Tardiphaga sp. vice304: one gene and its partner. The protein of the gene in region 1 interacts with the protein of each later gene in a pairwise test. Links are inferred from orthologs where the notes say so. Each region holds a gene or a part of one and is shown in the gene's direction. Other genes may lie near its edges.

Evidence for each region.
Region 2: the proteins of ribD (region 1) and accC interact in binary tests that used the Escherichia coli proteins (3 or more experiments, as listed by UniProt). The link is inferred for Tardiphaga sp. vice304 from one-to-one orthologs.

Annotation. Positions count from the first base shown.
Region 1 is NZ_CP041402.1:3,070,567-3,076,015, forward strand. The notes cover bases 1,769-4,684. They hold ribD (bifunctional diaminohydroxyphosphoribosylaminopyrimidine deaminase/5-amino-6-(5-phosphoribosylamino)uracil reductase RibD), read left to right. Parts: upstream 1,769-2,608; coding sequence 2,609-3,760; downstream 3,761-4,684. Other genes in these bases: glyA (serine hydroxymethyltransferase), read left to right, coding at 1,769-2,093; nrdR (transcriptional regulator NrdR), read left to right, coding at 2,118-2,612; FNL56_RS14615 (riboflavin synthase), read left to right, coding at 3,761-4,369; ribH (6,7-dimethyl-8-ribityllumazine synthase), read left to right, coding at 4,451-4,684. In the rest of the region: lpdA (dihydrolipoyl dehydrogenase), read left to right, coding at 1-607; more of glyA, read left to right, coding at 792-1,768; more of ribH, read left to right, coding at 4,685-4,942; transcription antitermination factor NusB, read left to right, coding at 4,946-5,449. UniProt on the Escherichia coli protein: Converts 2,5-diamino-6-(ribosylamino)-4(3h)-pyrimidinone 5'-phosphate into 5-amino-6-(ribosylamino)-2,4(1h,3h)-pyrimidinedione 5'-phosphate.
Region 2 is NZ_CP041402.1:3,210,808-3,214,982, reverse strand. Bases 1-2,909 are described here. They hold accC (acetyl-CoA carboxylase biotin carboxylase subunit), read left to right. Parts: upstream 1-734; coding sequence 735-2,084; downstream 2,085-2,909. Other genes in these bases: FNL56_RS15245 (MBL fold metallo-hydrolase), read right to left, coding at 2,135-2,909; accB (acetyl-CoA carboxylase biotin carboxyl carrier protein), read left to right, coding at 91-579; aroQ (type II 3-dehydroquinate dehydratase), read left to right, coding at 1-55. Outside these bases: more of FNL56_RS15245, read right to left, coding at 2,910-3,097; FNL56_RS15240 (methyl-accepting chemotaxis protein), read right to left, coding at 3,204-4,175. UniProt on the Escherichia coli protein: This protein is a component of the acetyl coenzyme A carboxylase complex; first, biotin carboxylase catalyzes the carboxylation of the carrier protein and then the transcarboxylase transfers the carboxyl group to form malonyl-CoA.

The DNA of each region.
Region 1 (5,449 bases):
CCGGGTGATTTCCGCGGTCGGCGTGGTCGGCAACATCGAGGGCTTCGGCCTCGAGAAGCTCGGCGTGAAAACCGAGCGTGGCTGCATCGTGATCGACGGTTACGGCAAGACCAACGTGCCCGGCATCTACGCCATCGGCGACGTCGCCGGTCCCCCGATGCTGGCGCACAAGGCCGAGCATGAGGGCGTGATCTGCGTCGAGGCCATCAAGGGCCTGCACCCGCACCCGATGGACAAGCTGCTCATTCCCGGCTGCACCTACTGCCACCCGCAGATCGCCTCCGTCGGCCTCACCGAGGCGAAAGCCAAGGAGAGCGGCCGCGAGATCCGCGTCGGCCGCTTCCCGTTCACGGCCAACGGCAAGGCGATCGCGATGGGCGAGGACCAGGGCATGGCCAAGGTGATTTTCGACAAGAAGACCGGCCAGCTCCTCGGCGCGCATCTGGTCGGCACCGAAGTCACCGAGCTGATCCAGGGCTTTGTCGTCGCGATGAACCTCGAAACCACCGAGGAAGAGCTGTTCCACACCATCTTCCCGCATCCGACGATCTCGGAGACGATGAAGGAAGCCGTGCTGGATGCCTACGGCATCGCCCTGAATATGTAAGTCCGTAGCCCGGATGTCGTCGCCTTATCCGGGCTACAGGCGTACCACCTGCCTAAATCTTGCCCGTTCGGCTCAAAACCTTGGCCAAACCGGCCAGATATGGTATTCCGCGTGCGCCGCTTCTGATCGCCACCCGTGACCGCCCGTACCCTGCAACAGGCTGCGGCGGTGGAGATATTCGCCCATGACGTCTTCGGCCCACAGCGCTTCCGCGCCCGACTCGTTCTTCACCGCCACCATCGCCGACACCGATCCGGAGATCGCCGCGGCGATCAAGGGCGAGCTTGGCCGCCAGCGCCACGAGATCGAGCTGATCGCCTCGGAGAACATCGTCAGCCGCGCCGTGATGGAAGCGCAGGGCTCGGTGATGACCAACAAATATGCCGAGGGTTATCCGGGCGCGCGCTATTATGGCGGCTGCGAGTTCGTCGATATCGCCGAGAACCTGGCGATCGAGCGCGCCAAGAAGCTGTTCGGCGCCGGCTTTGCCAATGTGCAGCCAAACTCCGGCAGCCAGATGAACCAGGCGGTGTTCCTGGCGCTGTTGCAGCCCGGCGACACCTTCATGGGCCTCGACCTCGCCGCCGGCGGCCATCTGACGCACGGCTCGCCGGTCAACATGTCCGGCAAGTGGTTCAAGCCGGCGCACTACACCGTGCGGCAGGACGACCAGCTGCTCGACATGGATGCCATCGCCAGGCAGGCCGAGGAGGTCAAGCCGAAGCTGATCATTGCCGGCGGCTCGGCCTATTCGCGTAGCTGGGACTTCAAGCGCTTCCGCGAGATCGCCGACAGCGTCGGCGCCTACCTGCTGGTCGACATGGCTCATTTCGCCGGCCTCGTCGCCGGCGGCGTGCATGCCTCGCCGGTGCCTTACGCCCACGTCACCACCACCACAACGCACAAGTCGCTGCGCGGCCCGCGCGGCGGGTTGATTCTCACCAATGACGAGGCGCTGGCCAAGAAGTTCAATTCGGCGATCTTCCCGGGCCTGCAGGGCGGGCCCTTGATGCATGTCATCGCCGCCAAGGCCGTGGCCTTCAAGGAGGCGCTGCAGCCGGACTTCAAGGTCTACGCCAAGAACGTCGTCGAGAATGCCCGCGCGCTGGCCGAAACGCTGCGCGCGCAGGGCTACGACATCGTCTCCGGCGGCACCGACAACCATCTGATGCTGGTCGACCTGCGACCCAAGGGCCTGAAAGGCAACGTGTCGGAGAAGGCGCTGGTTCGCGCCGGCATCACCTGTAACAAGAACGGCGTGCCCTATGACCCCGAGAAGCCGTGGGTCACGTCGGGCATCCGTCTCGGCACGCCGGCGGCCACCACGCGCGGCTTCGGCATCGCCGAGTTCAAGCAGACCGGCGAGATGATCGCCGAAGTGCTGAGCGCGGTGGCGCAGTCCGGCGACGGCACCGCGCCGCTGGTCGAGGCCGCCGTCAAGGAACGCGTCAAGGCACTTACCGACCGTTTCCCGATCTATCAGTAAGTCCGTCCACTAAGGGTCTTTGGAATGCGTTGTCCGAACTGCAATAGCCTGGATACGCAGGTCAAGGACTCGCGTCCCACGGAAGATTCCGCCGTCATCCGCAGGCGGCGGGTCTGCATCACCTGCAATTTCCGCTTCACCACCTTCGAGCGGGTGCAGCTGCGCGAGTTGACGGTGATAAAGCGCGCCGGCCGCCGCGTGCCGTTCGATCGTGACAAGCTGGTGCGATCGCTGCAGATCAGTCTGCGCAAGCGGCCGGTCGATCCGGAGCGGGTCGAGAAGATGGTGTCGGCGATCGTGCGCGAACTGGAAAGCGGCGGCGAGGCCGAGATCTCCTCCGAGACGATCGGCGAGATCGTGATGGAGCACCTGCGCGGCGTCGATGATGTCGCTTATGTCCGCTTCGCCTCGGTGTACCGCAATTTTCGCGAGGCCAAGGATTTCGAGGCAGTGCTCGGCGAATTGTCTGGCGAGGAAGACCTCAAGAACGAACCCAAGCCGATCCCGTTGCGCAAATGATCTTTCGCATCCTGGAAGACCAGTATGCCGAAAAATCCAATGAGGCGAAGGCCGCCGACCGCCGCTTCATGCAGCTCGCGCTGACGCTCGGCCGTCGCGGGCAGGGGCGCACCTGGCCCAACCCTGCCGTCGGCGCGGTGATTGTCAAGGACGGCGTGATCCTCGGCCGCGGCTGGACCAAGCCCGGCGGCCGGCCGCATGGCGAGCCGGTGGCGCTGGCGCAGGCCGGCGACGCCGCCCGCGGCGCGACGCTGTATGTGACGCTGGAGCCGTGCTCGCATTTCGGCAAGTCGCCGCCCTGCGCGGATGCCATTATCGCGGCGGGCATTGCCCGGGTGGTGTCAGCGATCGAGGATCCCAATCCGGAAGTGGCCGGGCAGGGACATGCCCGACTGCGCGCCGCCGGCATCCGGGTCGATACCGGACTCTGCGCGGAGGATGCCGCGCGCGACCATGCCGGACATTTCCGCCGCATCCGCGACCACCGCCCGCACGTGATCCTGAAACTCGCAGTATCGCCGGACGGCATGATCGGGGCGGCCGGGCATAAGCCTTTCGCGGTGACCGGCGAGGCCGTGCGCGCGCGCGTGCATCTGCTGCGCGCGCAATGCGACGCGGTGCTGGTCGGTATCGGCACCGTGCTTGCCGACGATCCGGAGCTGACCTGCCGGCTGCCCGGCATGGCCGCGCGCTCGCCGGTTCGGGTGGTACTCGACCGCGCGCTGCGGCTGCCGGGCAAGACCAAACTCGTGCATTCGGCGCGCGCGCATCCGCTATGGGTGGTGACCTCAAGCCTTTCGGAGGCGCCCGCGGCGATGCTGCTGCAAGCCGCCGGCGCCCAGGTGATCCGGGCGCCGGTCATTACCTCCCCGGCGGGGCTGGATCTGCCGGCGGTGCTGCACGCGCTGGCGGGCCGGGGGATCACACGGCTGCTGGTCGAGGGCGGCGCCAGGATCGCGGCATCGTTCGTGGCAGCCGATCTGGTCGACGAGGTCTTGCTGTTTCGCGGCGCCCGCGAGATCGGCGAGGGCGGCGTGCCGGCGCTGGACGCAATGCCGCTATCGGCGATCACCGGGTCGCCGCGCTTCAAGGCTCGTGCTAGCGAAGCCCTGCAGAATGATACCCTCACGATCTATGAGCGTGCATAAATGTTTACCGGCATTGTCACCGACATCGGCGAAATCGAGACCCTGACGCCGAAAGCGCAGGGCCAGTTGCACCGGCTGCGCGTGCTCAGCCACTACGACCAGAGCAGCATCGTGGACGGCGCCTCGATCTCGCACAACGGCGTCTGCCTGACCGTGACCGGCTCCGGCACGGCCGGCAACCGCACCTGGTTCGAGGTCGATGCCGGCGCCGAGACGCTCGGCCTGACCACCGCGAAGCACTGGAAGGCGGGTACCCGGCTCAATCTTGAGCGTGCGCTGAAGATCGGCGACGAACTCGGCGGCCACATCGTCTCCGGCCATGTCGACGGCATCGCCACCATCGTCGCGCGCGAAGAGCTGCCGGACATGGCGCGCTTCACGCTGCGCACCAGCCGCGAGCTGGCACGCTTCATCGCCACCAAGGGCTCGGTAACGCTGGATGGCGCATCGCTGACCGTGAATACCGTCGACGACGTGACATTTTCGGTGCTGATCATCCCGCATACGCTGACCGTGACGACGGTTGGCGACTGGCAGGCGGGCGACGAGGTCAATCTCGAAGTCGACCAGATGGCGCGCTATGCGGCGCGGCTGACGGAAATGAAATAGCGCGCCGACGCCTCGGCTCTTGGCTTATGCCGCCGCTGCGCCTAAAACCCTGCGCAATCAAACAATTCGAGACGGAATACGATGGCAGACGCGCGACGCGCCCCCTTGCACGACCAGACCGACATTTCCGGCGCGCGCGTGCTGATTGTCGAGGCACGCTTCTACGACGATATCCAGGATGCGCTGCTGGCCGGGGCGGTGCGCGAGCTTGAAGCCGCCAGCGTGCACCACACCGTCCTCACCGTTCCCGGTGCGCTGGAGATCCCGGCCGCGATCGCCATCGCGCTGGATGCCGCCGAGAAGAACGACGAGCCCTATGACGCGGCGATCGCGCTAGGCTGCGTGGTGCGCGGCGAGACCATCCATTTCGAGATCGTCTCGATGGAATCGTCGCGCGGCTTGATGGATCTGGCGGTCAACAGGCGCTTGCCGCTCGGCAATGGCATCATCACCGTCAATAATGACGAGCAGGCCTGGGCGCGCGCCCGCGCCGACGAGCTGAACAAGGGCGGCGACGCCGCGCGGGCCGCGCTGGCGATGCTGCGCATCAAACGCCGTCTGGCGACGAGCTGAGCGATGGCAGAGATCAAGAAGGCCGCATCCAAGAAACCCGCCGCCAAGCCGGCCGAGAAGAAGGCCAACAAGCGCGGCGCGGCTCGTCTTGCTGCCGTGCAGGCGCTGTACCAGATGGATATCGGCGGCGCGGGGATCAACGACATTTTCGCCGAGTTCGAGAGCCACTGGCTCGGCAACGAGGTCGAGGGCGACCAGTATCTGCCGGCCGAGGAAGCGTTCTTCCGCGACGTCGTAGCGGGCGTGCTGCGCGACCAGAACAAGCTCGATCCCCTGATCGACGACGCGCTGTCGAAGGGCTGGCCGCTGGCCCGCATCGAGGCGATTTTGCGCGCGGTGATGCGGGCAGGGTGCTACGAGCTGGAGCACCGCAAGGACATTCCGGCGCGCGTCATCATCTCCGAATATGTCGACGTCGCGCACGCCTTCGTCGAGGGCGACGAGACCGGCATGGTCAACGCCGTGCTCGACCAGATCGCCCGGCAGTTTCGCGCCGACGAGTTTACG
Region 2 (4,175 bases), 140 kb from region 1 along the record:
TCGCCTCGCCATCAGCGGCCTGGCCGCGAAAATCGGCGCCACGGCGATTGCCTGACGCTCCTCTCACCTTCTTGAATTTGGATTGCACCCATGGCCCGCAAGCCTGACGAAACTTCCACTGCGACTTCGACCGCCAGCAATGACAGCGCGATGATCCGGGAACTGGCGCTGCTGCTCGACGAAACCAATTTGACCGAGATAGAGGTTGAACGCGCCGGCCTGCGCGTCCGCGTAGCCCGCAGTATCAGCGTCAACGCGGCGATGCCGGCGCAGTACCAGCCGGCGCCGCAATATGCCCCGGCTCCGGTGGCCGTCGCCGCCGCTCCGGTGGAAACCGCCAAACATCCCGGTGCGGTCCCCTCGCCAATGGTTGGTACGGTGTATTGGGCCTCGGAGCCCGGCGCCCGGCCGTTCATCGAGGTCGGTACCAAGGTCGCCGTCGGGCAGACCCTGGTCATCATCGAGGCCATGAAGACGATGAACCAGATCCCGGCGCCGCGCGCCGGCACGGTCACGCAGATCCTGGTCGAAGACGGCGCGCCCGTCGAATTCGGCGAGCCGCTGGTCATCATCGAGTAACAACGCAGCCGTCATCCTGAGGTGCTCGCCCAATTGAGCGAGCCTCGAAGGATGAGAGCCATGCGCATGCGGCCATCCTGCGAGGCGCGCAACAGCGCGCACCTCCAGCCGAAACAATCGCGTTTCGGCGGGGATGACGACGGAGCAAGACTGACATGTTCGAGAAAATCCTGATTGCCAACCGTGGCGAGATCGCGCTGCGCATCCTGCGGGCCTGCAAGGAACTCGGCATCGCCACCGTGGCGGTGCACTCCACGGCGGATGCCGACGCGATGCATGTGCGCCTGGCCGACGAGAGCGTCTGCATCGGCCCGCCGTCGTCCAAGGACAGCTATCTCAACATTCCTTCGCTGCTGGCGGCCTGCGAGATCACCGGTGCCGACGCCGTGCATCCCGGCTACGGATTCCTGTCGGAGAACGCGCGCTTTGCGGAAATTCTCAAAGACCATAATTTGCACTTCATCGGCCCGAAGTCCGAGCATATCCGGCTGATGGGCGACAAGATCGAAGCCAAGAAAACCGCGAAACGGCTCGGCATCCCCGTGGTGCCCGGCTCCGAGGGCGGCGTCGGCCCCGAAGACGACGCGATGGCGATCGCCCGCGAGATCGGCTTCCCGGTGCTGGTCAAGGCGGCCTCCGGCGGCGGCGGTCGCGGCATGAAGGTGGCGCAGACCGAAGCCGACCTGATGCTGGCGCTGTCGACCGCGGCGACGGAAGCCAAGGCGGCGTTTGGCGACGCCTCGGTCTATCTCGAAAAATATCTGCAGAAGCCGCGCCACATCGAGATCCAGGTGCTGGGCGACGGCCGCGGCGGCGCCATCCATCTCGGCGAACGCGACTGCTCGCTGCAGCGCCGCCACCAGAAGATCTGGGAAGAAGGACCGTCCCCGATCCTCACTGCCGCCGCGCGTGCCAAGATCGGCGAGACCTGCGCCAAGGCGATGCAGGAGATGCAGTATCTCGGCGTCGGCACCATCGAATTCCTCTACGAGGACGGCGAGTTCTACTTCATCGAGATGAACACCCGGATCCAGGTCGAGCATCCCGTCACCGAGATGATTACCGACATCGATCTGGTTCTGGAGCAGATCCGCATCGCCGCCGGCGGCGACCTGCCCTGCACCCAGGAAGAAGTCATCATCAACGGCCACTCGATCGAGTGCCGCATCAATGCCGAGAACCCGCAGACCTTCCGGCCCTCGCCCGGCAAGATCACGCAATATCACCCGCCCGGCGGCCTCGGCGTCCGCATCGATTCCGCCGTGTACCAGGGTTATGTGATCCCGCCTTATTACGACTCGCTGGTCGGCAAGCTGATCGTGCGCGGCAAGAACCGGCCGGAATGCCTGATGCGGCTGCGCCGCGCGCTCGACGAGATCGTGGTCGAGGGCATCGAAACCACACTGCCGCTGTTCCGCGCGCTGGCGCGCGAGACCGACATCATCGACGGCGACTATCACATTCACTGGCTCGAGCAGTATCTGGCGGGCAAGCCGCCTAGCTGATGCGTTCCGGACGCGGGGGTTGCCCCGCGTCCACTTCGTGGCGGTTCGTTTTACAGTTCGATTTCCATCAGATCGCGGCCGACCACGATCGGCCCTGAATAGTGCTTGCGTGCGCCTTCCGCCCACATTTCGTCGGTGATCGACGGATCGTCGCCCGGCACGAAGTGGGTCATCAGCAGCTTCTTGACGCCGGCCTCTTTGGCGATCCGACCGACATCTTCCGTCGTGGTGTGCGACGCCAGCAGATGCTCCTTCAGCGTCGCGGCATTCTTGACGCGGGCAACCATCGCATCGACGCCCGGCACGTAGAGCGCCTCGTGCACCAGCAGATCCGCACCCTCGGCGAACTTCGCCAGTCCCGGATTGTAAGCGGTGTCGCAGGCGTAGACGATCACGCCATCCGGCGTCTCGAAGCGATAGGCGAAGTTGTCGTTGATCGGCGGATGCGGCGTGCGGAAGGCGGTCACCTTGACCTTGTCGTTGCTCATGACCAGGCCGTTCTCGACGATGTCCTTGGCGACCAGCAGCTTGCGCGGATCCGGCTTGCTCTCGTCGATGATGCGGGTATCGACGTCGAACTTGATGCTTTCCCAATAGGCCTTGGTCAGCGCTTCCATGCCGGCCGGCGCGAACGCCTCGACCTTGTGATTGAGGCCGGCCGACCAGCCGCCATAGACCATGTTGCCGTATTCCAGCACATGGTCGGAATGCAGATGGGTCACGAACACGTAGCGCACGTCGGGCAGCGCCACCTTGGCTTCGACCAGACGCTTGCTGACGCCGGGACCGCAATCGACGACGTAAGGCACGTTATCGACGATCAGGACGTTGGCCGGATTGGACCGGCCGAGACCGACGCGCGGACCGCCCTTGGTGCCCAGGCAGATCCAGCGCGCGCGCTTCTTGGCGGCGGGGGCGACGACGGGCTGCGCCATCGCAGCAGGTATCGCGAGATTGCCGGCAACAGCTCCCAGCATGGAGAGTTTCAGGAGGGCACGGCGGTTGATCGTCATGGGTCGTTCCTCAGAAGATAGTGAGATCGGCGCTGGCGCACGCATGCGGACAGAGCCGTCGGGGGATCGTCACGCGCCACGCGATCCTGCGTGACGCGCCTTCGTGTCAGGCGGCGCGGACGCTGCTCAGAAAGCTGGAGATACGCTCGGTGAGATCGCCGCTGCGGACCGAAAGATCGTCGGCCTTGGCGATCATGCGCAACGCGGCGGCCTCGGCTTCCGTCATGGCCGTGCTGACCGCACCGACATTGGCCGAGACGTCCTTGGTGCCGGAGGCTGCCTGCTGCGCGTTGGCCGCGATCTCGCTGGTGGCCTGGCGCTGCTGGATCACCGACGCCGCGATATCCGCTGTGACCGCATCGACCCGGCCGATGGTCGCCGAGATCAGCTTGATGGCCTCGACGGCAGCGGCGGCTTCCATCTCGATATGACCGATCTGCGCGGTGATGTCGTCGGTTGCCTTGGCGGTCTGCGTCGCCAGCGCCTTGACCTCGCCGGCGACGACCGCAAAGCCCCTACCCGCATCGCCGGCGCGCGCCGCTTCGATGGTGGCATTGAGGGCCAAAAGGTTGGTCTGGCTGGCGATGTCCTGGATGAACTTGATGATGCTGCCGATCCGCTTCACCGCCAGGTCGAGGCCGCCGATACGCCGGTCGGCGTCGCCGACTTCACGCACCGCGTCGGCCGCAATGGCGGCGCAGGTTTCCAGCCGCTCGGCGATGCCGGACACTGCGACGCTCATTTCCTCGGCGGCGCTGGCGATGGTCCCGACATTGACCGAAGCCTCTTCGGCGCCGGCCGCGACGCTGGTGGCACGCGCCGAGGTGCCGGTGGCCAGTCGCGAGCTGGCTTCGGCGTCACGACGAACGGCTTCGCCGGCGGCGCCGACGCCGTCGATCGCCTGGCTGCTGGCCGTGTCGAAGTCCAGTGTCAATTCTTCGATTCGCGCAGCGCGCGCTTCGCGCGCCCGCTGCTGCAGCCGATGTTCGGCTTCGAGGCGCGCCGCCTCGATGGCATTGAGGCGCAAGGTTTCCAGTGCGCCGGCGATGGCCCCGATCTCGTCGCGGCGGCCGCGCGC